2 regions of the Clostridium sp. MF28 genome follow, and region 1 is predicted to be linked to the other one. Evidence: predicted binding sites of a transcription regulator. Region 1 holds the regulator's gene; the other holds the start of a gene.

Region 1 (15,831 bases):
TGACAACAGGAAAAGTTAAAGATTATGGGCAAAAAGATGCTAATAATATGGGAGCAGCTATGGCGCCAGCAGCGGCAGATACAATTGTAAATCATTTTAAGGATACAGGAAGAAAACCGGAAGATTATGAATTATAGCTACAGGAGATTTAGGCGTAATAGGAAGAGAACTTGCTGATAAATTAATTGAAGACTTTGGATATAATATTAGAAATCAACATATAGATTGCGGCGAAATTATATTTGATAATGAAAAGCAGAATACATTGTCAGGTGGAAGTGGTTGTGGATGTTCAGCAGTTGTTTTTACAGGTTATTTATATAAAAGACTTATGAAAAAGGAAATTAAAAGAGTATTATTAGTTTCTACAGGTGCACTTATGAGCACTACGTCTTCTCTTCAAGGTGAGACAATTCCAGGAATAGCACATGCAGTCGCTATTGAAATGAATTCAAATTAAGTAAGAGGAAACTTATAAATAAACGAGATGTTAGATTATAAAAATCTTTTGTTTGAAAGGAATGAAAAGTGAATGAATTATATAAGTGCATTCATAGTTGGGGGCATTATTTGCGTTATAGGTCAAATATTAATAGACGTCACAAAATTAACTCCAGGAAGAATCTTAGTAGTGTTTGTTGTGCTTGGAGCTATAGTAGGTGCTTTTGGATGGTATGATAAATTAGTTTCTATTGGCGGAGCGGGAGCTACAGTTCCGTTACCGAGCTTTGGAAATGCATTAGCTAAAGCTGCAATAAAAGAGGTAGATGAAATAGGATTATTAGGAGCTTTTACAGGTGGAATTAAAGGAGCTGCAGCAGGGATTACAGCATCAATATTCTTTGGATATCTTATGGCACTAATCTTTAATCCAAAAACCAAAAAATAAATAAATTTAATATGGAAAAATAATTGAGCCCAATGAAGATTATTATAGTAGAAATGCTTAAATAAAATTAACTTTTATAAATATGTATCGAAAATATATATAAGATATTAAAGTTTTGCCTTTTAATGTCTTTAAACGTATAATTATACTATAAATGAATGTATATATATAAAAATGAAAAATATAGTATAATAAAGAAGTTATTAATGAAGTAATTAGAATGGTGGGGTTTTTTTGGAAAAATACTGCAATAACTCTTGGGCTCAAATAGTTGAATTACTAAATAGTAATGTTCAAAGTGGACTTAGTGAAAATGATTGTGAAGCATTAAGATTAAAATATGGGACCAATAAGATTGATTTACCAAGTGGAAATAAAATTTATAAACATATACTAAATGCTTTAAAGCAAAAATCTATAATTATAAATTTGATAATTACAATAATTTTATTCGTATTTGAACATTATTTATTTGGTATAATAACAGCCTTGATATTATTATTAAATTTAATTTTAATAGTAATGCATACTATAAAAAGAGATAAAGAAATTGGAGCTTTAGAAAGGCTGAATTCTGCAGATACAGTAGTTATTAGAGATGGAGCCCAGAAAATTATAAAATCTGAAGAATTAGTAATGGGCGATATAGTAAAAATTAATAAAGACTCTGTTATTCCATCAGATATAAGAATAATAAGTGCTAATGAAATTAAAGTTGACGAAAAGAGTATAACAGGAGAAGCATTTTATAAGGAGAAATTTGAAAGTAAGATAGTAGGAAATATATTTTCTTTAACAGATATGAAAAATATATTGTTTAAAGGGTCTATAATAAAATCAGGTAGCGGACTAGGTATAGTAATATCCACTGGTAATTCTACTCAGTTAGGTAGAATGCTTACCATGCTTACGTATGCAAGTAATAGAAAACATAATTTTGGGACAATGATATCTAAAATTTTAGAAAGATATTTATTAATTTATTTCCTAGGAATTATAATTATAGGATCATATTTTGTATATACAGGACAAGATGCAAACAAAAATTACATATGCACAGCTTTATTTGCCCTTGGTTGTTTTCCAGTTACTATAATCGCGAAATTAGTTTTTAAAAATATAATTAAAAGCTTTAGGAATGAAAATATAGAAATAATAAATTTTTCAGTATTTAATTTAATTAAAGATGTTAATATTTTATTTTTAGATAAAGTTGGTGCAATAAGCAAAAAAGAAATGATAGTCAAAAAACTATTTATTAACGATAATTTGATATCGACTGAAGATCCGTATGTAAAAGAGACAACCTTTGATAGGATAGTTGAAATATCATTAGTATGTAATAACGCTATTTATAATCCAAGTGATGATAGTGGAAAAGGAGAGTTAGATGAGCTTGCTTTTCTAAGTTATGCTGCTAGAAAAAAAATCTACAAAGCTGCTATAGATAGTAGGAATTCTAAAATTTTAGATATACCTATGGATTCTGATAAAAGATTCTCTACAGTTGTAAGTAAATTTAATAACAGATATAGAGCTAATACTAGAGGAAACGTAGATGATGTTTTAGAACAATGTACACATGTCATGATAGAAGGTATCGAGAAAGAGATTACGGATGAATACAAAGCAAAAATAAAGGAAGTTGATATGAATTTATCTATAGAAGGGTTAATAACAGAAGGTTTTGCGTATAGAAACTTTACTTATGAACCATCTAAATCTGAAAATATAGAAAGCAACATGGTCTTTGTTGGAATAATTGGATTGGAAAATCCACTTGAAGAGAATCTCGAAAATACAATAAATCGAATTAAGGATAAAGCAATAGTACCAATATTATTTACAGAAGAAAGTAAATTAAGTGCTATAACAAATGCAAAAATGGCTAATATAATAAAGAATAATAATCAGGTAGTAGCAGGAATAGAACTGGATTCTTTAAATCATCAAGAATTAAAGGATTTGCTTTGTAGGGTAAGGGTTTTTTGCAGAGTAAATCCAGAAATTAAATCAAAGATTGTTTCATTATTTATAAAAGATGGCCATAAAGTTGCAACTACTGGTGAAACGTTAGGCGATCTTCCAGCACTCAACTTATCAAACGTAGGAATAGGTAAGGGAAAAGCATCTACAATTGTAAAAAAGGTATCAGATGTATATATTAAAGAAAATTACCTAGATGGGTTCTTTAAAATAAGAGATTTTTCCAGAGTATTTGATGGCAATATAGATAGAGGATTCAAAGTATATTTCATTGCTCTATTCTCAGAACTTCTAACTTTAGTAGGAAGTATTATAATGGGACAAACTGGAAGTTTAGAATTTGGAAATGTGGTAACGATAAATGGAGTTTTATTCATTCCATTATCATTAATAATATTACTTAAAAAAGGGCGAGATATTACTAGAAATGAAATGATAGTTAGATCATTTGTTCTAAGCATAATTACAATGGTTTCAATTTACAAACTTGGTGATAAGGAAGCAGCGATAGTGACATTAACTATATTATCAATTGGAATTTTATTATTTACATTGTTTAATAGCAATATTTCTATAAGAAAATTTTCTAACGAATTGATTATGCCTGTTATATCATTGTTAGTAATTATTATTGCCGTAATTAGTATGATTCTAATTAATGGAATATTAATTAGAGATATAATAGGAATAGAAATAGCAGCATCGATAATATTTTTATTAATCTTTGAAATTTTAGCTAGAAAGTGGCAAAACTCATTAATGAGGTGAGTTGATGTTCTCTAAAAAAATAGGAGATGTAGGAAATCCACTAATATACATATTTTTGACGCTTGCAATTAGTTGTATTTTCTATGGAATGAATAAGGAATTTAGGGGGCTTACAATATTCATTGTAGCCTTCTTTTTTATATGCATATTTTATTATTGTGGTTTCAGTTTCTTTGTTATTATGATTATTTTTTTTGTTGTTGGAATTTTAATTAATTGTTCCTATTATAAAATTCCAAGCAAAATAGACGGCGAAGTAAGGATAATAAAAGTAAGCAATTATGGTGTTATAGGAAGCTATGAAGGTAAGAGTATTACGATAAGAACTAATGATAAGAATTTAAGCGTAGGTGAAAAATATAAAATTATAGGAAAAGTTGATGACATACAAGATAGATATAATGGGATAGTTGGGGAAGTAGAGCCTAAAGTATTGTATAAGATTAATGGAGACTTGATAACAAAGCTTTATGAGATTAAAAGAAATATATATTTGCGGTTAGAAGAAAATTTAGGAACAAGAAAGGCAGGGTTAATATCATCAATTGCTTTTGGTTATTGCGATTATTTAGATTTTGAAGACAAAGATGACATGAAAAACTTTGGAATTATACATAGCATAAGCGTTTCAGGGTTACATGTAGCTATAGTATATGGTTTTATAAGAATTTTTGTTGGGAGAAATTTAGGAATTTTGGTAACTATGATATATGTTGTATTTACAGGACTCAATTATTCTAGTATAAGGTCTTTTTTAATGCTTGCATGTGTAGAAGGTGGACGTATTTTAAAAAGAAATAATAATTCAATTTCTGCTCTGTGTTTCTCTGCAACGTTTTTGGTTCTTTATGAACCTTATAGTATTTTTAATATATCTTTTCACTTATCTTATTTAGCTACTTTGGGAATAGCAATGTTTAATAAGAAGTTTAACAATACATTATATAAATTGAACATTAAATTAAGAGAAGCATTAAGTTTAACATTAAGCGCTCAGATATTTACGTTACCATATCTAATTTTAATTTTTAGGGATTTTTCAGCAAATTTTATTATTGGAAACTTAATTTTGGCTCCATTTGTAGATCTTATGGTTATTACAGGAAATGCATTGGTATTGACATATACTTATACTCAATTATTTGATTTTTGCAGTTATATAAACTTGAAAATAATAAATATGTTTGATTGTATTCTAAATTATATGGAGAACTTTTCATTGCCAATGTTTTATGGAAATGAAAATGTAGTTTTCTTCTATCTATTTTTAATGTTTAGTGCTTACTTTGTGAATAAAGGATATAAAAAGTTTGTTTATCTTCCTCTTATAGCTATTTTTATAATTACAATTCAGATATATAGTCCAATTCCAAGTATAAGGTATTATAAAGAAGGTGCTATTTTATTTTCTTATAAAGGTGATAGAATACTAATGTCCAATAAAAATCAAATTGATTTAAATAGACTTTCTAAATCAGCACTTGCAACAAAATATTTTAGACAGAGAAGTACGATTATTATGAATGGAATTTATAAAATAAGTTTCAAAGGAAAAGATTACGTTCTAGATACTGGTACTAAAAAATATCTATTAAAAGTTACAAGTGATAAAACTCAACATGAAGAGTATGATATAATAAATTTTAATGATAGGATCACTAATAACATATTTATAATAGACGGAATATTAGTATAGGTTTATAGATTTATATTAGAATTAAATTAGAAGCACATTTTATACGAAAGGAAAATTAAAGTGATTAATTACGAAGTTTATGAGCAAGAGATTGAAAAAGGAAATATAAAAAATGGATATATATTTTGTGGGTTAGATGAAGAATTTATTAAAGATGGAATAAGTCTGATTATAAAAAAGAATATAGCTGAAGAATTTATGGATCTTAATTTAATAAGGATAGATGGAATGAATACAAGTTTTGATGCTATCATGAATGCGTGTGAAACAATGCCATTCATGGGAGAAAAAAAAGTTGTGGTTGTTTATAGGTCTAATTTTTTACAGGACAAAACTGATTCGTCAGGAACTAAAATATACAATGATATTAAGAGCTATATATCAAATTTACCTCCATATACAGTATTAATAATGTATTATTTATTGAATGATAAGAGAGATAGACCAAATAAAAATAAGAAATTAGCTACTATTGGTAAATCATTAACAATAGTATATTGTGATAAATTAAAAAGGGACAAATATTTAAAGAAAGTATCGGAAGTATTTAAAGAGAAGGGAAAACAAATTGGAAGAACTGAGTTATCTTATTTCTGTGAGAAAGTCTATAATAATTTTGACATTATAAAAAGAGAAGCTGACAAGCTTATATCGTATTGTGGTGAAAGAGAGATAAAAAAAGAGGATATTGATATACTTATTTCAAAATCAAGTGAGGATGATACTTTTGATTTAGTTGAATTAATAGCTACCAAAAAAATTGATAAAGCTATAGATACTATGAAGGAAATTTTATATAAATCAGACCAGCATATGCTGATAATAAGTGCTATTCAAAAGCATTTCTTGAGATTATATGAGATAAAGATAAAACTTAGCAATGGAAAAAAAGTAGATGATTTTATGTCAGACTATAGGTTGCCGCAGTTTGTTTGTGAAAAATTAATAATGCAGACAAATAAATTCACAGAAAAGCAGTTATCAGAGTTAATTAAGCTTTGCGTTAATACAGAAACAAAGTTAAAATCAACTGGAATAGATAAGAATATGGAAATGGAATTCCTTTTAATAAATACACTTACAGTTAAAAAATAATATTTATTAAGAATATAAAAAAATAACCCATCTACTTAGATGGGTTTTAAGATTATGCCATAGAGTTTAACTTAGCAGCTAATCTTGATTTCTTTCTAGCAGCCATATTTTTATGAACAACTCCCTTAGTAGCAGCCATATCTAATGACTTAACAACTGATGTAAATAAAGCTTTAGCTTCTTCATTATTCTTAGCTTCTATAGCAGCTTCAAATTTCTTTATAGTAGTCTTTAAAGCAGACTTAATCATTCTGTTCTTTAAAGTCTTAGTTTCAGTAACTTTAATTCTCTTTTTTGCTGATTTTATATTTGCCATTCTTAATTCACCCCCTTAAATTTTTATAGGGTCTCTGCAGTTTTTGGGGAAATCTGCGTACGAGTTCATATTCAACAAACCTTATTATAGCATCAGAAGTTATGTAATTCAAGTATTAAATTCAAAGAAAAAGGAAAAATAAGACTGAGTAAATTTATAAAGAGGTGTTGGTATGATAAATGTAAGAACAGATTTAGTACTTGAAGCGAGAGAAATTTATAAAGAAAGTCACAAGGATGAAGTAGATATAGATGGAATAGAAGTTATAGAAGAAAGTGATGATGATATTAAGGTAACTACAGTAAAGGTAAAAAATGATGAAGGTGCTAAAAAAATTGGAAAGCCAAAGGGAAATTATATAACTATAGGAATGCCAGACTTTACAGCATATGATGGTGAAACTATGGATAGAGTTTCACAAGTAGTATCAGAGATTCTGCAAAGATTAATTAAGATTGATACAGAGAAAACAGTATTAGTTGTAGGACTTGGAAATTGGCAAGTGACACCAGATGCTTTAGGTCCTAAAGTGACAGAAAAGATTATGGTAACTAGGCATTTACAAACAGTTATGCCAGAAGCAATTGATGAGTCTGTAAGACCTGTTTGCTCTATAGCGCCTGGAGTGCTTGGAGTTACAGGAATCGAAACTGTGGAAATAATTAAAGGCGTTGTAGAAAAAATTAAACCAGACCTAGTGATATGTATAGATGCTCTAGCTGCAAGAAGAGTTGAAAGAGTCAACACAACAATTCAAATTGGAGATACTGGAATATCGCCGGGTGCAGGAGTAGGCAATAATAGAAAACAAATAAATGAAGAAAATTTAGGAGTTAAGGTTATTGCAGTAGGCATTCCAACAGTTGTAGATGCAACAACAATTGCTAATGATACTATAGACTCTGTAATAGATTCATTAATAAATAATTCATCAAGTGGAAATGAATTTTATAAAATGTTAAAATCTCTTGATAAAAATGAGAAGGAAAGACTCATTAAGGAAGTGATGTCATCAAAAGCAAGTATGGATATGATAGTTACACCTAAGGACATTGATTTAATGGTTAATTCTTTATCAAGAATAATAGCCAATGGGATAAACATGGCAGTCCAACCTAATATGGATATGGATGAGATTAATAAGTTTATGGGTTGATTATTAATAATTTATTTCTTGAAATTTAGAATGAGAAGAAAAGATCTCAAAGTAATTTGAATTATTTTGGGATCTTTTTATTTTAGATTGATTATCAATGTATATTTTAATCTATTCTAATTTTTAAATAGATAGAATGATATTTATTAGAATAATTATGTAAATCCGTTAATATAAATATAAAAAAGGGCAAGGGGGGGATTACCGTGATATATATGAGCAGAAGAGGAAAAAAAGGTGAAATTAATAAAAGGATAAAAGCAAAACCTAACATTAATATAGGCTTAATAATCCTCATTTTAATTATAGGTGTATTTTTCATAAGATTAGGTAATGTTTTAAAAAATAGCAAGGAAAGAGGAGCATTTGCCTATGTTCAATTGTTAAATCTAGGAATGCCGATAATAGAATCCCAAGTTTATGATGAAGGAACCTATGCTGAAAATAAACTTTCATTAAAGAATGTTTGTTTTCAAGTATTAGGATTAAATAATCTTAGCTATAAAGGAATAATTCAAAATGAACTTAGTTTCTTTGGTGATGGAGAAAGTTCTAGCAATACTGAAACTAATTTTAGTTTTAATCCGTTTCAAATAAGCGAAGACAGTATATCAAAAGTACAAGTAAACACTGATAGTAAGAATACCCCAATATATGATCCTAGCTTAAAGAAGACATTGGATAAATCTAAGCCAGAAGTATTAATATATCATAGTCATACTACAGAAAATTATAATGCATCAGAACCAGATAGTTTAAATGAAGATACCAATGTAGTGGGAGTAGGCGATGTTCTTGCTAATGAATTAGAAGAGAATTATGGGATTTCAGTCATACATGATAAAACCAATAATTGTATTTCTTATAATGATAGTTATACAAGATCTGGAGAAGTGGTTGATAAATATTTAAAACAATATGGAGATTTTAACATGGTTATAGATCTGCATAGAGATTCCGTAGAAGATAAAGCTGCGACAACAACAGAAGTTGATGGAATGAGCGCATCTAAAATAATGTTTGTAAATGCTGAAAATAGTACGAGATATCCTAAAAATAAAGAGCTTACAGAGAAAGTATTTAATAAAACATCTGAATTATTCCCAGGATTACCTATAAAAATATTAACATATCATAGAGGGAAAAATGCATTTAATCAAAGTAAAAGTGACGGATGTTTACTTTTTGAAATAGGATCTCATACTAATACACCAGATGAGTCAAAAGTTACGGCAGAATGTATGGCTAGAGTAATTGCGGAAGTTTTGAATAAGAAATAAGTATAAAGTTAAATGGAAAAGGTTTGGAAGTTATATTGAGTGCATATGAAAAATTAGATAACATGCAAGTTTGATTTTTAGCACTAAGTATTTAAATAGATATTTCAAGTTGAGATTTAAATATAATCTTGATGGTGAAAATTAAAGAAAAGATTAGGAATCTAAAGCTAGAATTTAGATCTCTAGTCTTTTCTTTATTTTAATTTATTAATACATAATATTGAGATAATTGGTGAGTAGATTGTTTGACTAAGAAAGTTGAGGGTGAATAATAGTTTGACTATATGGAAAGAATCTAAATAAAAATCAAAAAATAAATTAAAAAGGGTGTTTCGACATTGAAGAAAATTATTAGAAGTAACATTTTAAGAAGAATATCACCAATGATTTTTATATTATTTATTATTTTTATTGGAATAATTAAAATAGATATGATTAATACTAAGGCATTATCTCCTCTTGGGAATACTAATGAAAATTATAAACTTGTAAGCAATGAATTTGGAGAAGATTTCTCGAATTTTATCAAGGATAATTCATTTCTTAAAATTTATAAAGAATCTGAAAAAGATGTTTTAGTTAAGATAGGAAGTAATGATTTTAGGATAAATAATCAATCTTCTTTTATTAAAAAAATAGAGGATATAATTGAAAGAATAAAACCATAATATTAGTTAAATTATTTAGTTGATTTTAAAATATATATAGGGCATATTAGACATAGAGCATTGAGGGAAAGTTTTGATAGCCTTTCTTTATGGATATATGTTATAATTTAGCTGATTTAATTATAACGGGGGTGAAAGGACTGTTTTTCGTTAAGGATAACAGTTATGCGTATGAAAAGTGAAAGACAAAAACATATCAGAAATTTTTCAATTGTAGCACATATTGATCATGGTAAATCAACCCTTGCGGATAGATTACTTGAAACTACAGGAACCTTAACTAAAAGGGAAATGGAAGAGCAAGTTCTAGATAATATGGAGATAGAAAAAGAAAGAGGAATTACAATAAAGTCTCAAGCAGCGAGGCTTGTATATAGAAGAGACGATGGTGAAGAATACATTCTTAATTTAATTGACACTCCAGGACATGTAGATTTTAATTATGAAGTTTCAAGAAGTTTAGCAGCTTGCGAAGGAGCGATATTAGTTGTTGATGCAACACAAGGTATTCAAGCCCAAACTTTAGCTAATTGCTATTTAGCATTAGATAATGATTTGGAAATTGCACCAGTAATAAATAAAGTTGATCTGCCTTCTGCAAGACCCGATGAAGTTAAGAAAGAAATTGAAGATGTAATAGGAATTCCAGCAGAAGAAGCTCCTACTATATCTGCTAAAACAGGGCTTAATATAGGTGATGTATTAGAGTGTGTTGTTAAAACTATACCTTCACCTGATGGCGATGAAGAAGCTCCTTTAAAAGCATTAATTTTTGATTCTTACTACGATAGTTATAAAGGTGTTGTATGTATAGTTAGAGTGATGGACGGAAGAGTAAAGATTGGAACTAAAATTAAATTGATGGCTACTAATAAAGTTTATGACGTTACTGAAGTCGGAGTGTTTACTCCAGGAGTGCTTCCAATCAGTGAGTTAAGTGCTGGTGATGTTGGATATGTAACAGCATCCATAAAGAATGTTAGAGACGCAAGAGTTGGGGATACTATAACTGAAGCTAATAGGCCAACCGAAACAGCACTTCCAGGTTATAAACCTGCTATACCAATGGTTTATTCAGGAATATACCCAGTTGACGGAGCAAAGTATGATGAATTACGAGAAGCTCTTGAAAAGCTACAAATAAATGATGCGGCATTAAGCTTTGAGCCAGAAACATCTATTGCTTTAGGTTTTGGATTTAGATGTGGATTCTTAGGATTATTACATATGGAAATAATTCAAGAAAGAGTTGAAAGAGAATTTAATTTAGATATAATTACTACTGCACCATCTGTTATATATAAAGTAATCAAAACTGATGGAGAAACATTAGAAATAACAAATCCAACTAACCTACCACCTTTGACAGAAGTGGATTATATGGAGGAACCAGTAGTTAAGGCATCTATAATAACCCCAAAAGACTATGTTGGAGCAGTTATGGAGCTGTGTCAAGATAGAAGAGGTATATACATAGATATGCAATATATAGAAGAAACCAGAGCTGTTGTAAATTATGATATACCATTGAACGAAATTATATATGATTTCTTTGATACATTAAAATCTAGAACTAGAGGATATGCATCTTTAGACTATGAATTTAAAGGATATATTAGAACTAAATTAGTTAAGTTAGATATATTATTAAATGGGGATGTAGTTGATGCATTATCAATGATAGTTCCAGAGGAGAGAGCTTACCATAAAGGAAGAGGAATAGCTGAAAAGCTAAAAGAAATTATCCCAAGACAATTATTTGAAATTCCAATTCAAGCAGCAGTAGGATCTAAAATTATAGCAAGGGAAACCGTAAAAGCTATGAGAAAAGATGTATTAGCTAAATGTTATGGTGGAGATATCTCAAGAAAGAAGAAACTACTTGAAAAGCAAAAAGAAGGAAAGAAGAGAATGAGACAGGTTGGTTCTGTTGAAGTTCCACAAGAAGCATTCATGGCGGTATTAAAGGTAGATTAGTTAGTATAAGTAATATAAATATAGAATACTTTATACATGTAAATTATATTTATTTAAAGAGTAATTCTAAAAAACTAGCGAATGTATAAAATAAAAATATATTATTTTTGAGGAATTATTTGTATAATATTAATTAGTATTATACAAATAATTATTTTAATGCCGGTTTGGGAGGGGTTTGAATGTTTTTAAATGAGTTAAAGAAAAATGAAGGAATTGCATTTATGCAATTGGTTAAAATCCTTGCAAATTCAGACAATGTTTTTGCGAAAGAAGAAAAAAATCTTTACAATGACTATCTAGAAGAGCTAAATATAAATGAAAGTGAAATATCAGAATCAGATCTAAATTCTGTATGTGAAACTCTAAAAGGTTCGTCTAATAGATGCAAAAATATTATTTATTTTGAATTAATAGGCCTTGCTCTTATTGATGGAGAATATAATGAAGAAGAAGTTGAACTTTTAGAAAAGCTAGGTGAAGCATTGGGTATAACACGTAGTAAGAGAATAGCATTTGCTAATTATTTTTACAATTTTGTTGATGTGTATGGTTTCTCTGTTGTAGATGCAGAAAGTAAAATTGCCTTATTAAAAGAACAGGCAGAAAAATTATTAGTATAGATAGTTTTTGATATGAAAAAAGTATGATGTATATTATCTAAAAATAAATAATAAAGAATGAATGATAAAAGCGAGAATATCTATTGAAATTTAAATTAAAGGTGTACACACCTTATAGGTTTAAATGAAGGGTAAATGCTCCTCTAGTTATTCATTCTTTATTTTTGCTTTATTTTATCAAGTAAAATATTTAATAATGTATTGGAGGAAAAATTAATGAGGGATATATCTTTATATATACATATTCCTTTTTGTAAACAGAAATGTTTTTATTGTGATTTTCCATCTTATTCAGGAAAAGAAGGATTAATGAACGAATATATAGAAGCGTTAAGTAATGAAATATTACAAAAAGGAAAAGAATACAGAATAAGTAGCATATTTATTGGAGGAGGAACGCCATCCTACTTGAATGACTTAAGTCTAGAAAAACTACTACGTACTTTAAATAAATTGAATTTGAAGGATGATTTTGAGTTTACAGTGGAGTGTAATCCAGGTACATTAAATGAAAAAAATCTAAATATTATGAAGGAACACAATGTTAATAGGATTAGCATGGGATTACAATCAACAAAAAACTCTTTATTAAAAGATATTGGAAGAATACATAGCTATGAAGAATTTGAAGAAAATTATTTTCTTGCTAGAAAGCTAGGATTTAATAATATAAATGCAGACTTGATGTTTGGATTGCCTAATCAAACTATTGAAGATTGGGAATGTTCTTTGCGAAAAGTAGCAGAACTTGAACTAGATCACATATCTGCATATAGCTTGATTATAGAAGAAGGAACTCGGTTTTATAAATTATATGAAGAAGATAAGTTGAATTTACCTGAAGAGGATAAAGAACGAATTATGTATTTGACAACTAAAGACATATTGAACGGGTATGGATATCATCAATATGAAATATCTAATTATTCAAAGAAAGGCAAAGAGTGCTTTCATAATAAAGTTTATTGGAAATGTGATGAATACTTAGGGATGGGGGTGTCTGCTAGTTCATTTATAGATAAAAAAAGAAGTAAAAATATGGACAATATTAAGGAATATATTAAAAGAATAAATAATAAAGAAAGTGTAATTGAAGAAATTCACGTAAATGATATTAAAGATGATATGGAAGAATTTTTATTTATGGGGCTTAGGATGATTGAAGGGATAAAAGTAGAGAAATTTAAAGAGCGATTTAATAAAGATATATATGAAGTGTATGGAGAAATCATTGAAAAAAATATTAAAAAAGGATTATTAATTAATAATTCGGGAAATCTATATCTAACTTCGCATGGCATAGAAATATCAAACTATGTAATGAGTGATTTCATTTTATCTTAATAGATTCTCTTATGAAAAGTTTAAAGAAAGATTAAGCGCAATTATAAAAATATATTACATATAAAAATGGAGAAAATAGGAGATATAAAGAGCTAAGTTAACAAAATTGCTTTATTATTAACGTTAGGTAGCTATAATAAATATAAATAGAATTGACAAAAAACATCATAAATAATATATTAAAAACATAGTCATTAGCACTCGAGGTTAATGAGTGCTAACAAAAAGAGGTGAGGTTATGAGTATTGATGACAGAAAAATAAGAATACTTCAAGCTATTATCAATGACTATATTCGAACAGGAGATCCTGTAGGATCAAGAACTATTGCTAAAAACTATAACTTAGGTATTGGGTCCGCAACAATAAGGAATGAGATGGCTGACCTTGAAGATATGGGATACTTAGAACAACCTCATGCTTCTGCAGGAAGAATTCCTTCTAGTAAGGGATATAGATTATATGTTGATCAGCTTATGGATAATCAGATGCTAACAGTTGAAGAAGATCTAAGGATAAAACAATATATAATCGATTCGGCAATGCTTGAAGTAGATAAAATAGTTAAGCAAACTAGCGCCTTATTGTCAGAACTTACTAAATTAACTTGTGTAATTGAGACACCATCAGTAAAAAGGAGCTTTATAAAGTCAATTCAGCTGATTAAAGTTGATGATCATAATTTAGTATCAGTTTTTTTAACAGATACTGGTGTCATAAAGAATCATATAATGAAGCTAAATAATAGGGTTCCTGAAGTTGAAACTTTAACACGAATAAATGAAGTTATAAATAATAGATTGGTGAATCTTTCTATACAAGAAATTAATTTAGAAGTAATTAATAACTTAAAAAAGGATCTAGGAGCCTATGAAGAAATATTCAATGCTTTATTGCCTATTTTATATGAGACTCTAAACTCGGCGGATTCTACAGAAGTATTCATGGAGGGAACTACCAACATATTTAATTATCCTGAATATAACGATATTGATAAAGCTAAAGAAATGCTATCGCTTTTGAATGATAAAGAAGCTTTGATGGAGCTGTTTAATCCTCAAGACAATATAACAGTCAGTATAGGGGATGAAAACTACAAGCCACAAGCTAGAGATTGTAGTATAATATCTGCTGAATATTCCTTTAAGGATAGGCCTATTGGGAAAATTGGATTAATTGGACCTAGAAGGATTAATTACTCAAAGGTAATAATGATTATGTCAGAAGTTATAAAAGAGCTTAATAATATATTGAGCAATCCAAAATAGATGTTAGATTTAAAGAGAAGAGGTGTGTGTTAGATACATGGAAGAAAATAGAGATGTTAAAAATGAAGAACTAGAGAAAGAAGAAATTGCAGATGAAGTAGCAGAAAAGGATAATGAGACTCAAGAAAGTAATGATGCAGCAGAAACAAATGAAGCTAGCAAAGAGGCTTCAGAAAATATAGAAGCTGCTGAGGAAGATCAAGAAGATTTAGTAAAAAATCAAGAAGAGGAAAATAAGAAATTGAGAGAAGAATTAGATGCGACAAAAGATAGACTTTTAAGATTAACAGCTGAATATGATAACTATAGAAAAAGAACAGCTAAAGAAAAAGAAGGAATATATAGCGATGCATATGTAGATGTATTAAAAGAGATTGTTCCTATTCTTGACAATTTAGAAAGAGCTGTTGCAGCTGATGGCAGTATTGAAGACTTGAAAAAAGGAATTGAAATGACAATAAAGGGATGCAAAGATTCATTTGCAAAACTTGGTGTTGAAGAAATAGATGCTACTGGAGAATTTGATCCTAATCTTCATAATGCAGTAATGCATATAGAAGATGAAGAATTAGGTAAAAATGTAGTAGCAGAAGTTTTCCAAAAGGGATATAAGAAAGATGATAAGATAATAAGACATACTATGGTTAAAGTTGCTAATTAGAAATAGGAACAAGTTTCTTATTAAGATATATAAATAGAATTCAAAAATAATAAACTGAAAAATTCAAGTTTAAATAAACTAATAAAGTTTTAGGAGGAAAATATC
Region 2 (15,831 bases), 590 kb from region 1:
TTTTTAAAATTTTAAAAGAGAAAACTAAGTTTTCTCTTCATAAAATGTAAATTATATATTTTTCAATTATTAAAATCTAGATAACTTTGTTAATTTTTTAACTTTGTTCTATGCTAATTGGCCAGATAATTAAACTTATTCTGTACTAATATCGTTTTTATTTAACCTCTTGTTTTTCCCCCAGCAATATTGTAAGTAACTCCATGAATATAACTTGCTCTATCACTAGCTAAATAGCAAACTAAATCTGCAACTTCTGAAAGCTTTCCTGATCTTCCTAATGGAGTTGTTGAAGTTTTACTATATCCTGCTCTTAATTCTTCTACAGTAATTCCTCTAGTATAAGCTAACGCTGTCTCATATTCTAAAGTTCTGAGTCCTGTAGCTTCTAAAATCCCTGGCGCAACTCCGATAACTCTTATACCTAATTTCCCCAGCTCCTTTGCCCATGAGCGAGTCAAAGAATTTACTGCATTCTTACTTGCTGCATAAACACTTTGCCCCTCAGATCCTTCCAATCCGCTTTCAGAAGACATATTTATAATAACCCCTTTTCCTTGACTTGCCATCTCTCTTGCAGCTACTTGAGCACATAGAAATACACCTTTTACATTTACATTCATAACTTTATCCCAAACATTTTCATCTAACTCAAATTTTCCTTTTGGTTCTTTTTTATCAACTAGTAATCTAGGAATATTAATACCTGCATTATTTACAATTATATCAATAGTTCCAGTAATCTCTTTAGCCTTCTCAATCATTTTTTCTACGCTATCTCTATCTGCAACATTAGTAACTATATATTCCATATGTCCATTATGATCATCAAATTCAGGTTTGTTTGGATTCATATCACAAACAACTACATTTGCACCATTATTTAAAAACTCTTGTGCAACTGCCTTACCAATACCAGATGCTCCCCCTGTTACAATTGCTGTTTTTCCTTCTAAATTAAGCCATGTATTTTTCATAAAAATTCCTCCTGATTATTTAACTTCATTATTTAATGCCATTTTATTATCATTTCGATTTCATATAAATTTTAGATATAATTATGCTAATATAAATATTTCACTTCCTATTTTGAGTTTAGGAATTTCTTTTTTCTCCACACAAATTGTCCCTGATAAAGTAGGTACTTTAGAACCATTAAACGCAACAGTTATATGTCCTAAACTCACTAGATTCTTCTCAGCCACATCTCCAACAGCTGTTATTTCAAAAGCCATTCCATCAATCATAAATACTTGTCCAGGTTTAATTGTTTCTTTAACTTCCTTTATATTAATAGAGTAACAGTAATCTGCTAGTGTATCTGGTGCATTATCTCCAAAAAATATTATCATTCCTTCTTCTAAGAATGTTTCTGCTAAATCTCCTAAGGCTTTTACTTTATTTTCATAGATTATCTTACTACTCATAGATGCTTTCATCCCTTCAAATATATTTCTTTGTAAAATTATTATTTATTCTAAGCTACTTATATTATCGGCAATTTAACATGGTATTACCTTGACCACATAATATTTCAAAATCTTTTTTAAAGTTCTCTACAGCTACATCCACGCAATCGTTTTTAATTAAACCTTCGATTACATCAGGTGAAATTGTAGCCGCTCCAATTCCATTCTTGCATAATTCTAATACTTGTTGTGAATTCTTAAAACTAGCTGCTAATACTTCTGTTTTTAAATTGTTTTTCTCAAAAATATCGTGAATGTCTTTTGCCACTTGAACACCATTTGCTCCCAAATTATCAATTCGGTTTACATATGGAGCAGCATATTGAGCACCTGCTTTTCCAGCTAGATATGCTTGCATTTGAGTATATATAGCGGTAGCAGTAACATTAATTTCTTCTTTTCTAAGAATTTTTATAACCTTTAACCCCTCTCTAGTTACAGGTATCTTTACATAAGTATTTTTACCTAGCTCTTTAATAATTTTATGTGCTTCTTTAAGCATACCTTCTGAACTTTCAGAAATCACCTGTACATGTAATTCCGAGTTTTCTCCAATAAATTCACGTATTTCTCTTAATATTTCATACGGCTGTTTTCCATACTTATACAAAATACTCGGATTACTAGTTACACCATCAATTGGGAATATGCTGAAAACATCTTTTATTTTTTCAATATTTACATCATCAATAATTAATTTCACTATGGATAACCCTCCTTTTATTCCACTCCTTGCATCTAAATCAGCAATGTATTTTCCTTGGTGCAATTGAGCAATTCATAAGAACCACTCAATCGCAATTAAATAAATTTTATAGTTTATTGATACAATCCTATACTTGCAACCCATGCAACTGCTACTCTAGGTACACCAATCATGAAACGTGAATACAATACAGATGGAACACCAACCTCTACTGTTTCTGGTTCTGCTTCAGCTAGACCTAAACCTACTGGAATAAAGTCACATGCACATTGTGTATTAATAGCGAATAATGCTGGTAATGCTAAGCTTGGAGGAATAGTCCCTTTACCTATTTCAACACCAATTAAAGTACCTACGATTTGTGCTATAACTGCACCTGGTCCAAGTAATGCTGATAATAGAGGAATAGAGCATATGAATCCAAGAATCATAAGTCCAATTCCGTTTCCTGCTAATGGTACTAATATTTTAGCGAACCAATTACCAAATCCCGAACCTTGTATAATTCCTATTAGCATCGCAACAAATGCCATGAATGGTAATATTGTTGTAATCATTGATTGAACTGCATCACGGCCTGCTTGGTATAGTGTATTTACAACTTTACCTGCTCCCATACCAATTTTTTGGACAATGCTAGATTTACTGTTTTCAGCCAAACTTTGTGATACTTTCTTATCCGCACTATATTTAAATTCTCTTTTTCCTTCCTCAGGCGCTTTTGTGCTCTTTATAGGTTCTGCACCTGAATCTGCTAAAGAGATTTGATTTAAACCAACTGCAGATACATAGATGTCTTCTGTAATGAATTTTGCTAAAGGCCCACTTTTACCTACTGGCATAACATTTATTGTCGGAATTCTCTTTTGTGGGTATATTCCACAGCGAAGTGTTCCACCACAATCAATAATAACTAAGAAAATTTGTTCCTCTGGTACAGATGTTTTAAATCCATTTACCGCTTTACATCCTGTTAAGCTAACAATCTTTTCTACAATTTCAGGTTCAGCTCCACCACCTGTAATATATAATAATGTATCTTTTCCTTCTTCAGGTTTTACTGTAAGTGGACCGCCAAAACCTCCACTGCCTTTTACAATTTTAATTGCATTATATTTTTCCATATGAATACCCTCCTAAACTAATTTGCCTTAAGTTGATTACTTAATTCAATACCTTGTTGTCTCATAACAATCTTTGTAGTAAAATCAGTTACCCATCCTGCAAAGAAATTCATTACTAAACCTACTAATAAATAACGAAGTCCTAAAGCTGTTGGATCAAGGCCAAGAGTTGTAATACCATTTGCAATACCTAGGTAAATGAATATTTCACCTACATTAATATGAGGAAAAATACCGCTGTTTGTGTGACAATGATACGATGCTGATGCATAGTAGCTTGGTTTCATTCTTTCAGGAAGAAATTTCCCCATTGATAATGCCATTGGATTACCTAACATAAAGGCTGATAAGAATGGCAAAACTCCATAAGCTAATATAACATTTTTAGATGCAAACTTTGCAAACCTGTCAACTTTATCTTGTCCAATAAGAGCAATTATTGAATTCATAAAAACTAAAAGTAATAATACCTTTGGGATAATTCCTGTTACCCAACTAACAAATGTATTTCCACCAACTTCAAATAAATACATAAATCCTTTTGCAAAATAAACAATTGCGTCCATATTAATATCTCCTTTCTAATTGTGAGCTTTTAATTTTTTAGCTGTAAAAATATTACCTAATCTTTGTAATGGACTTTGAGGCTCTACAACTTCGCCACCGCCCATAATAACGTTATAATTGGAAGAGGCTTCTAGTACTGCTTTGGTTAATGGTTTAGCTAAGTTCTTACAATCTGCTTGAGTTAATATACCAACATCTTTTCCTTCAAATCCGTTTAGTTTCTTGACCCTTGCAAGTACTGTTATTCCTTGCATATAACCCCCTTCAAGTATAATTCCATTTTGATCGATAGCAAACATTGCAATACATCCAGCACGGAAACCACCTTTTACTTTACCAATGGCAACTCTTCCTCTTCTTCGCAATTTACTATAGTAAGCCGTGAAACTTTTCATTTGAGCAAATGTTAGTATATATTGGAGTATAAATGCAATTCCAAAGCATATAATCAAAAACCAAAAATTCATCATAAACCTCCTACTTATAAATCAAATATATCGTTTTCTTTTGTGAAATGTAAAATTAATTCTCTATAACCTTTTACCTTTGAAAGAGACTCAATAGTATTCTTATCATTAGCAATAGCTATAATTTCATCATAAATTTTAACCAAGAGTGTATCATCCCTAGTTTGTTCTGGAAGTCCTACCAAAAATACTAGTTTTCTTTGATTGTTTTCTCCAGCCTTTTCTGGAATTATTCCTAGACTGACTACTATTTCATCATTTTCATAATTGATAGTATGAGGAAATGCTATAGATTCATTAAAAATCATCGTAGACTTTTCTTCTCTTTTTCTTATTCTTTCCTTAAATCCATCATCTACATAACCTTTTGAGTATAGATTATCAATCATATGATCAACATTTTCTAAATAACTCAATTGATTATCCAAGATAAAGAAGGTATCTTCATCTAAAATACTTAGTAATATAGAATCCATTCCCTGCATGGATGGCATGTCTAATTTATCTATATACTTAATACTTTTTATTCTTTTCTTCAGCGCTTCTTCATCAAATATTTTCTCTAAACATATTACAGTAGCTGTTGTCTTAAAGTTAGCTTGGACAGTAGATAGAACTAAATTATACTTATCTAATATTTCACTAGTAACTGTGCTATCTGAATACAAATCTATAACTGTGTTCGCATCAAAAATACCTTTTAATTGACTAGCAACCAACCTAGCTGTAACTCTTCCAGTTCCGCATATAACTGCAACTTTGTATATTTTACTTTTTTCTATTTGCTGTTCTGAAATAAAAACTCCAAAGTATGCTGCTATAAATCCAACTTCATCTTGTGTCATTTTTACATCAAGACTTTTCTCAATAACATCTCGCGCTAATTCTGCCATTTTATAAGCTACTTTATATTTTTTCCTAATCTCATCTACTATAGGATTATGAATATGGACCCCATACTTTAAACGATTTACCAAGAAGGCCATATGGTATACAAAATCTTTCAAGATATCATCTAGCGTAATATTTAAACCCATGTCATATTTAATGCGCTCTAATATATGATTTACTAAATTTGATACTTCTTCTGTAATTTCAACATGCGGTGAAATCCCTTCTATGTTAGTCGGAGTATTCATTCCTATAATCGGCAATGCTAAGAAAATTCTTTCTTTAATTGGAATACTTATAGTAAGCCTTTTTTCAACTGCATCTGATATAGTATTTACCAATGTAAATTCCCAACTTCTTAATAATTCACCATATTTCTCGCTTAATGTATTGATTGTATGTCCATTTAAAAGGCGATCTAAAGTTACAACTAGGGAATGTATGAAAGATTCAAATGTCGTTGTATCGAACTGATATTGATCCGTTATCTCTTTTACTAAATCAATAACATCTTCATCTAATTCGTATTCTCCATAAATCATTTCATAAAGGTTCTCAAGTACAAGAAACCTTATATTTAATTCTGTACCTTTTAAGGCTAGTCCATTATTTGTTTTCCCTATAATTTTTAAATCGTAGTTATTAAGTATCTCTCTCATTTTCTTTAAATCACTTATTACTGTGGTTCTTCCGACATTCATCTCACACGCTAGGTCATCAGTTAAATATGGCTCTTCACTATTCATAAGCTTATATAAAATAAATGCCATTCTTCTTTGAGGTGAATTAAGAAATTCTTTTTGGTTATATATATTAGTCTTAATCTCCTCAAATTTGCTATTATCAATAATATAAATTTTATATATTCCTTGCTTATTATCAATTAGCGCAGATCCTTTTAATAAACTATTCAACTCTTTTACATCATTTTTAACGGTTTTTGAGCTAACCTCAAATTTTTCAGCAATGGCGTCAACAGAAATGGAATGTCTTCGTTCAATTAATTTTAGAATTCTTGTCGAACGGTTTTCAGTATAAAAATACTTCATTTTTGCCTCCTTGAAAAGAATCAATACTTATTAATTCATTTAAATTAAAATAAAATTATTGCTATTAATCTTACTTTAACTTGTTGTTCTTTGATTTTAGAAGTCTTTAAAAATTATACTCATAGTATAATCTTATGACTATCTTATATTCAAAGGTTGATTTTTTCAAGCGTTTTCGATGCCCCCTTTCTTTAATGTAATTATACTTTATAAAATGATAACGATTAATGCCGTCTTTTTCCTCTATAGAGAAAATGTTTGCACAATTGTATTCAATTAGTATTAAAAGTAACTTTTTTAATTAACTCTTATCTAATATGGACTATTTAAATTATCACTATAACCATATTTATATTAAATAAAAAAGGTGTTTAACAATGATTTTTCAATCATTTATAAACACCTTTTTTATATAACTACTTATTATATAATTTAGTTCTGCTTAACAGCATCTACAACATCTATTTCTTCTAATATAATCTAAGACCTCTTGTTTTGCTTTTTCATACCCAGCGCAATATCCTTGCTTGTATCCAGCTGTCTCTCCTGCTGTTTCTCCTGCTGTATTTCCATCCTCATACCCATCACGATATCCATCTTTATAGCCATCATTATATGCATCTTCCAACGCATCAGCTAAACAGTCATTATTTACGTTAGCTCCAAGAGTTCCATTGCCACAAGGATTACAATTTCTACTATCCATCTCTCCACGTTCTTCTTCACAATTACAACGTCTGCAATTTCTATTATTTCTGTTTTCCATTATTTCCTCTCCTTCGTAATCAGCATTAATTTTCGTTTAATCATTGCTAAAGCGCTTAGTTAAAGTATTACTAGTATCAAATTATTATTTATTTGACTATAAAATTTAATACCTATCTAATAATATATTATGCTGTTATGTTTTATTTGCTATCAGTTAGAGAAAATATGTATTTACTGCTTTAAAAAGATTATTCAGGAAATCTAACGTTAGTAGTATTGTCATTGTAAATTTCTTTCCTACCGTTTTTTACTCCTTTTCTCATTTATCACATCTTCAAAAAATCAACAAAAAAGTAGCTTAAATGTTACCTTTTTTAGATAATATCTAAGCCACTAAATTTTTTATTATATTTTCTTTAAGTGTCTATCCACCTTATTTAATAAGCCTCAATCCTATTCCCACTCTATAGTAGCTGGTGGTTTTGAAGTTATGTCATAAACAATTCTGTTTACTCCCTTAACTTCATTTACAATTCTTCTGCTTACTAAATCTAAAATTTCGTATGGAATCCTTGCCCATTCAGAAGTCATTGCATCACTTGATGTAACTGCTCTTAAAGCTATTGTATGAGAATATGTTCTTTCATCTCCCATAACTCCAACAGAACGGATATTAGGTAAACATGCAAAGTATTGCCAAATAGATTCATCAAGATTTGCATTTGCAATTTCTTCTCTGAATATTGCATCCGCTTCTCTAACTATTTCAAGTTTTTCTTCTGTAATCTCACCTAAAACTCTAATAGCAAGACCTGGTCCTGGGAAAGGCTGTCTCCAAACTAATTTGTGAGGAATTCCAAGCTCTTCTCCTACTGCTCTAACTTCATCTTTAAATAATTCTCTTAATGGTTCTATAAGTTCAAATTGCATATCTTCTGGAAGTCCACCAACATTATGATGAGATTTTATAGTTGCTGATGTCTTAGTTCCACTTTCTACGATATCTGGATAAATTGTTCCTTGAACAAGATAATCAATTTGACCAAGTTTTTTAGCTTCTTCTTCAAAAACTCTTATAAATTCTTCGCCGATTATCTTTCTCTTAGTTTCTGGATCTGATACTCCTGCAAGTTTTCCAAGGAATCTATCTGAAACATTAACTCTCTTAATGTTCATATCAAATTCCTTCTTAAATACTCTTTCAACAGTATCGCCTTCATCTTTTCTTAGTAAACCATGGTCAACAAATATACAAGTTAGGTTGTGACCAATAGCCTTATGTACAATCATTGCTGCTACTGAAGAGTCAACTCCACCAGATAAAGCACATAACACTTTCTTATCTCCAACTAATTCTTTTATTTCTTTTATTTTTTCTTCTGCAAAAGATCCCATAGACCAGCTGTTTTCTAACCCACAAATATTGTGTATAAAGTTTTCTAGCATTTTTTGCCCAAATTGAGTGTGTTCAACTTCTGCATGGAATTGAACTCCATAAAGTCTTTTTTCTTCATTTTCCATAGCTGCAACAGGACAAACTTCTGTAGTTGCTATTACCTTAAATCCTTTTGGAGCTTCTTCAATATAATCAGTATGACTCATCCAAGCTATACCATCAGTTTCAATTCCTTCAAATAATTTAGATGATTTATCTAATTTTACATTTGTTTTTCCATATTCTCTTACTGGTGCTGTCGCAACTTTTCCACCTAGCAAATGTGCCATTAGTTGATCACCATAGCATATTCCAAGTACTGGCACGCCTAATTCAAATACTTCTTTTTCTACAGTTGGAGTATCTTCTCCATAAACACTGTTAGGACCGCCTGTAAATATTATACCTTTTGGATTTTTAGCTTTTATCTTTTCTATAGTATAGTCATATGGAATAATCTCGCAATAAACGCCACATTCTCTTACTCTTCTTGCTATTAGTTGGTTATACTGTCCACCAAAATCAACAACTAAAACTAAATCTCTTTTCATGTTCTCCTCCTAAACTCTTCTTATAAATTCTATTATCAACTAAATAAATCTTTTTATCAATAAATTGAGACAATTTTCACCGAAAATTATAAATACTAATTTAAATAATCTCTATAATTATAAATTAATCAAATAATGCACAGTTCACATAAGTGGTATATTTTATGATTGTGAACTGTGCATTTTACTATTGTCCTACACTATAATTAGGTGCTTCCTTAGTAATGTTAATATCATGTGGATGGCTTTCTCTTTGACCTGAAGCTGTCTGAACCACAAAATTAGCTGTTTCATATAAAATTTCAAAATTCTTTGCTCCTAAATATCCCATTCCTGATTTAATTCCACCCAATAATTGGAATATAGTATCTGAGACAAAGCCTTTATAAGCTACTCTACCTTCAACACCTTCTGGTACTAATTTCTTATTTCCTTCTTGGAAATATCTATCTTTAGATCCACATTCCATAGCAGCTAAAGATCCCATTCCTCTATAAACTTTATAGCTTCTTCCTTGATATATTTCCATTTCTCCTGGTGCTTCTTCACATCCTGCAAATAATGATCCCATCATTGCTGCAGAAGCTCCTGCTGCTAGTGCTTTCACTATATCCCCTGAATACTTAAGTCCACCATCAGCAATTATAGGAACTCCATACTTCTTACCTACTTCTGCACAATCCATAACTGCAGTTAATTGAGGGACTCCAACCCCAGCTACTACTCTCGTAGTACAGATTGATCCCGGTCCAATACCAACCTTAACACAATCTGCTCCAGCCTTTATTAGATCCTCTGTTGCTTCCGCTGTAGCAACATTCCCAGCTATAACTTGAAGATCAGGATATACTTTCTTTATTTGTGAAACAGCATCTAAAACTCCTTTTGAATGTCCATGTGCTGTATCAAGAGTTATAACATCAACTTGTGCTTTAACTAATGCATCAACTCTTTCCATCATGTTTCCAGTTACACCTACTGCTGCTCCACATAATAATCTACCCTTCTTATCCTTTGCAGCATTTGGAAACTTTCTAACTTTTTCAATATCTTTCATTGTAATTAATCCCTTCAGACGGCCTTCACTATCAACTAAAGGTAACTTTTCTACTTTATGCTTTTTTAATATTTCTTTTGCTTCCTCTACAGTAGTATTTTCTGAAGCAGTTATTAAATTATCTTTTGTCATCACTTCTGAAATTTTTCTTTGGTAATTTGTTTCAAATATTATATCTCTGTTTGTAATTATTCCAATTAATTTTCCATCTTGAGTTGTTATTGGAACTCCTGATATTCTGTATTGTGCCATTAAGTTCTCTGCATCCTGAATAAGATGATCTTGAGATAAAAATATAGGATCTGTAATTACTCCATTTTCTTGTCTCTTAACTCTATCTACTTCTTTTGCTTGCTCTTCAATAGTCATATTTTTATGTATTATTCCGATTCCGCCTTCTCTTGCAACAGCAATTGCCATCTTCGACTCAGTTACAGTATCCATTCCTGCACTCATTAAAGGAATATTTAATTCTATAGTCTTTGTTATTTTTGTTTTTGTGCTCACTTCTCTTGGTAATATATCCGATTTATTAGGTACCAATAATACATCATCAAAAGTATATGCAGTCTTAATTATTTTTCCCATTATAGTTCCTCCTATTTTTTGAATTATTTATTTCATTTTTAGTATTTTATGATTTTTTGCTTGCATTGCTTGTACTATTTTTTTGTACAAAAAAAGCACATTAACCTCAAAAGTGATGTTAATATGCTAATAAATCTATAGATTTAGCCTATACTAATATCACTTATAGTCGGAAATTTACGGCTCCCGGTAGATACTCCTTGCCATATTCAAGGTATATATAAGTTTTCAAATGTGCTATATTTTAAATTAAAATTATTATAATGTATGTACAATCTAAAGTCAATAAATTTGAAGCTAAAATTGCAAATTTACTTCAATAATGTAAGTTAAATTTTTTGTTATCGATATCTTTTCTATTTTTTTACATCATCTTTGGTAGATCCATTATCAATCGTCGTCGGATTTAAAATATCTGTATTTTCTGTGAAATCAAATTCTGCACCATTTACTACATCATAACAATTTTTTAAACTTGTGCTACTAGTATTTAAATTACCAAATTCAACTCCATCTAAATACTTACTAATCCCTTTGTTGCTTATAGCCGAACTTACACTAGTGCTTTCACTTAGAGGCGAATCATTTTTCAAATTATATGATTCAACGGCCATTATTACTTTTCTGCACTGATCTACAACTTCAACTTTTTTCGCTTCATTTATATAGCCATTTACTTTAGGTAAAATAGCAACAGCTAAAATACCAATAATTGCAATTACTGCAATCATTTCAATTAAAGTAAAAGCTTCTCTCTTTCTCTTCTTACAGAATCTTTTCTTTGACATACTATCTTTGAATCTAAATTTACATTTAATGTATAAAGAAATCATTATTCATTATCCATCTCCTATTAATGTTTTTATTTAAATTATGTCTAATAGGAAATCTTTTATACAATAAATGGAAAATATTCTCTAATAATTTATACTATTGACTTCTAGTATATAAATTTTGTATAAAGTTGCATTGCTATGATTTTCATAAGCTTAAACGTTAAACATATAATATAAAATGCTTTTTAAAATTGCATAGATATGTTAATGGCTATTAAGCACTTTATTTTTTTAATACTAAAAAGCAAAATAGAGAAAGTACTTATAAGCACTTTCTCTATTTATTAAATTAAATATTTATAATTCTTTAATTTATATATTTTAGTACATTCCGTCCATTCCCATTCCTGGAGCACCTGGCATTGGTGTTTCCTTTGCTGGAATATCAGCAACTGCTGCTTCTGTTGTTAAGAATGTTGAAGCAACTGAAGCTGCGTTTTGAAGCGCAGATCTAGTAACCTTAGTTGGGTCTACTATTCCACCTTTTATCATATTGATATATTCTCCATGTAATGCATCATATCCTATTCCTGGTTCACTATTCTTAACTTTTTCAATTATTACTGAACCTTCTACACCTGCATTAGTAGCTATTTGTCTTACTGGTTCTTCTAATGATTTAACTATTATATTGATACCAATTTGTGTATCAGCAACATCTGAAGTTAATTTTGCAACTTCGTTTATTACATTAACATAAGCAGTTCCACCACCTGCTACTATTCCTTCTTCAACAGCAGCCTTAGTTGCAGCTAATGCGTCTTCTATTCTAAGTTTCTTTTCTTTTAATTCTGTTTCAGTTGCTGCACCAACTTTAATTACTGCAACACCTCCAGCTAATTTAGCCAATCTTTCTTGTAATTTTTCTTTATCAAATTCTGAAGAAGTTTCTTCTATTTGAGCTTTAATTTGGTTAATTCTTTCTTTTATTGCATTAGAATCACCTTTACCATTAACTATAACAGTGTTTTCTTTACTTACTTTAACACTATCAGCTGTACCTAGCATATCGATAGTAACATCCTTTAATTCTCTGCCTAATTCTTCAGCTATTACTGTTCCACCAGTTAAAGTTGCAATATCTTGTAACATTTCTTTTCTTCTATCTCCAAATCCTGGTGCCTTAACAGCTACGCAAGTAAATGTTCCTCTTAATTTATTAACTACTAATGTAGCCATTGCTTCTCCTTCAATGTCTTCAGCAATAATTAATAACTTTTTACCAGATTGAACTATTTGTTCAAGCACTGGTAATATTTCTTGTATGTTAGAAATTTTCTTATCAGTTATTAATATATATGGATTTTCTAAAACAGCTTCCATTTTTTCAGTATCTGTAGCCATGTAAGGTGATACGTATCCTCTATCGAATTGCATACCTTCTACAACATCTAATTCTGTTCCCATTGATTTAGATTCTTCTATAGTAATAACACCTTCGTTACCAACCTTCTCCATAGCATCTGCTATTAACTTACCAACTTCTTCATCAGCAGCTGAGATTGCAGCAACTCTAGCTATATCTTCTTTTCCATCTACTTGCTTAGAAATCTTTTGGATTTCTTCAACAGCTTTATCTACAGCCATTTTAATACCTGTTCTAATTAGAATTGGATTAGCTCCAGCTGTAACATTCTTTAGACCTTCTCTAATTATTGCTTGAGCAAGTAATGTCGCAGTTGTAGTTCCATCTCCTGCTACATCATTAGTCTTTGTTGCAACTTCTTTAACTAATTGAGCACCCATGTTTTCATATGGATCTTCTAATTCTATTTCTCTTGCAATTGAAACACCGTCATTTGTAATTAATGGTGCACCAAATTTTTTATCTAAAACAACATTTCTTCCCTTAGGTCCTAAAGTCACTTTAACTGTATCTGCTAATTATCTACACCTATTTGCATAGATCTTCTTGCATCTTCTCCGAATTTTAACATCTTAGCCATTTATATTACACGCTCCTTATATATGTTATTTATTATCGTTTCTAATTAAATTTCTTTTTTATATTTAAATATCGAGTTATGAACACTTTAACTATTCAACTATTGCTAGAATATCATCTTGCTTTAATATAGTATATTCTTCGCCATCAACCTTTACTTCTGTTCCAGCATATTTTGAATATAATACTTTATCTCCAACTTTTACTTCCATAGCCACTCTATTTCCGTCTACAACAGCTCCAGGTCCTACTGCAACCACTTCTGCTTCTTGTGGTCTTTCCTTTGCAGTACCAGTTAAGACTATTCCACTCTTAGTCTTTTCTTCTGCCTCTAATTTTTTAATTACTACTCTTTCACCAAGTGGTTTAATGTTCATGAAAAAACCCTCCTTAAAATATATATTATCATTTCATTTATTTTCTGTTAGCACTCATCATTGTCGAGTGCTAACATAATTATAATATCCTTTATATCCATATAATTCAAACATTGCTTCTAATATTATATCCCATTTTTCAGCGAATATTACTCCTTATCTCAAAATATATCGCATTTACTTAAATTTTCTCCATATTATTATTAATATTATGAATTTTTAAAATAATAAAAAAACTCTAACCAAATAAACATATTACTGATTAGAGTTTTTATGACATTATATAGAGAATAAAGCTCTTAAATTTCATAAATAATTTTAAATTCTAAATACCTCATCGCCTAGAGCACCTATATAATAATAGAATTTTTAATTACTTAATTATATTTCAAAATCAAGATTCATATTATCTTTCTAAGTTTATTTCATTGTATTCGTCTAATGTCGTATTAGCTAATACACTCTTAGTACTTGTTTGCTGATTTAATTTTGTAAATGGCGCTTTAGCCTTCATTACTGATACAATTTTAGCTGCCCCATTTATACAGCCACCTTCGCACATCATTCCTTCAATAAAGTTTCCTTGTAACTTTCCAACCTTAGCCATTGTCATAGTCTTTTTAATTTCTACTCCGCCTGAGATCTTTACTGGCTTAAAGTCAATATTAACACCTTTTTCTTGCACATAGTTCTCTATAGCAGCAGTTAATCCACCACCTACAGCAAAATTTCTACCAAATATTGAAGCTCCATCAACTACTATATCTTCACAAGTTGTAGGATCAACTCCAAACGCATCAAATAAGGCTACTAATTCTTCAAACGTTAATGCATAATCTATAGCATCTTTTATTGATTCTATCAGAACCTCGCTTTTTTTAGCTGTGCAAGGCCCTATAAATATCACTTTTGCATCTTTATCTTTAGATTTTATATATCTACCCGTTGCTACCATCGGTGAAACTGTCCCTGAAATTTTATTAGCTTGATCTGGCATCATTTTTTCAATATAGCTTAGGAATCCTGGACAACATGAATTTGTCATGTAGCTATCCCCATTTTCCATTCTCTCAACAAACTCATTACTTTCATGTACAGTAACTGCATCTGCTCCACATGCAGCTTCTACCATATCTTCAAAGCCTAATGCCTTAATTGCATTCTTAACTTGTCCATAAGTTGTTTTAGGCCCAAATTGCCCTGTTATTGCTGGTGCAACTACAGCATAAATTTTTTCTTCTTTATCCATCAATCTATTAATAACTTTAACTAATGAGCTTTTGTCTTCTATAGCTCCAAATGGACATGCTGACATGCATGCACCACAGTTTACACATTTACTTTCTGTAATTTCAGCACTCAAATCTTCTGCATTATAGCTTAATGCACCTGTTGGACATGACTTCTTACAAGGTCTCATGTCTTCTGCAACCGCATCATACGGACATGCCTTTTTACACATTCCACATTCCTTACATTTATCTGGATCTATATAAGCTCTTCCATCAACATATGTAATTGCTCCAAAATTACACGCACTTTGACACTTATGAGCTATACAATTTCTACATGCATCAGTAACTTGAAACTTCTTTGTTGGGCATCTATCACATGCTTCTTTTATAACATATAATATTTGTTTTTCTTCTTCTATATCAACTAAATCTTGTCCATGTTTGCCTGTTGGTTTAAATCCTGCTGCAAGTTTTGCTCTCTCTAATACTACATTTCTTTCTCGTTCAACTGAATCTCTATACTTAGGTTCTTCTCCTACAATCATAGCATAAGGAATTTTTTCTATTTCCTCTTTACTAATATTATTTTCTTTTGCTAATACAGCAACTCTAGTAAGAACCTCGTGCTTTAAAGCTAGAAGTTGATTCTCAAACTGAAACATTACACACACTCTCCCATGAATAATTTTTATCTTACATTTATAATACAAAATAATTATAGCATACTCTTGTTAAAATTATAACAAATATTATATAATTTAAATTTTCTAAATTTTCTTAATATACGTTCTATTTTCATATGTATATAGTGGTATTTCTCAACTAC

What was found. Region 1 encodes HrcA, which represses chaperone genes, less so after heat shock. Its sites were predicted from a motif close to TGTTAGCACTCNNNNNNNNNGAGTGCTAACA; they were not measured.
Region 2: a site for HrcA is predicted at 13,816-13,846, ahead of groES (co-chaperone GroES). Genes of this name have one in related genera too.

What each region holds. Positions count from the first base shown of each region.
Region 1 covers NZ_CP014331.1:4,356,818-4,372,648, forward strand. The annotation lists partial or broken gene spoVAD (stage V sporulation protein AD) at 1-460, shown strand, start outside; gene spoVAE (stage V sporulation protein AE) at 533-889, shown strand; gene AXY43_RS19095 (cation-transporting P-type ATPase) at 1,124-3,643, shown strand; gene AXY43_RS19100 (ComEC/Rec2 family competence protein) at 3,648-5,339, shown strand; gene holA (DNA polymerase III subunit delta) at 5,400-6,434, shown strand; gene rpsT (30S ribosomal protein S20) at 6,487-6,750, opposite strand; gene gpr (GPR endopeptidase) at 6,923-7,906, shown strand; gene AXY43_RS19120 (stage II sporulation protein P) at 8,113-9,186, shown strand; gene AXY43_RS19125 (hypothetical protein) at 9,525-9,854, shown strand; gene lepA (translation elongation factor 4) at 10,026-11,831, shown strand; gene AXY43_RS19135 (hypothetical protein) at 12,014-12,454, shown strand; gene hemW (radical SAM family heme chaperone HemW) at 12,671-13,798, shown strand; gene hrcA (heat-inducible transcriptional repressor HrcA) at 14,037-15,065, shown strand; gene grpE (nucleotide exchange factor GrpE) at 15,103-15,726, shown strand.
Region 2 covers NZ_CP014331.1:3,764,789-3,780,619, reverse strand. The annotation lists gene AXY43_RS16505 (SDR family oxidoreductase) at 162-977, opposite strand; gene AXY43_RS16500 (glucitol/sorbitol-specific PTS transporter subunit IIA) at 1,059-1,427, opposite strand; gene AXY43_RS16495 (fructose-6-phosphate aldolase) at 1,492-2,172, opposite strand; gene srlE (PTS glucitol/sorbitol transporter subunit IIB) at 2,289-3,299, opposite strand; gene srlA (PTS glucitol/sorbitol transporter subunit IIC) at 3,317-3,865, opposite strand; gene AXY43_RS16480 (transcriptional regulator GutM) at 3,881-4,333, opposite strand; gene AXY43_RS16475 (BglG family transcription antiterminator) at 4,348-6,273, opposite strand; gene AXY43_RS16470 (hypothetical protein) at 6,716-7,039, opposite strand; gene guaA (glutamine-hydrolyzing GMP synthase) at 7,435-8,967, opposite strand; gene guaB (IMP dehydrogenase) at 9,155-10,612, opposite strand; purine riboswitch at 10,759-10,856, opposite strand; gene AXY43_RS16455 (type II secretion system protein) at 10,969-11,445, opposite strand; partial or broken gene groL (chaperonin GroEL) at 11,770-13,394, opposite strand; gene groES (co-chaperone GroES) at 13,486-13,770, opposite strand; gene AXY43_RS16440 (4Fe-4S dicluster domain-containing protein) at 14,177-15,667, opposite strand.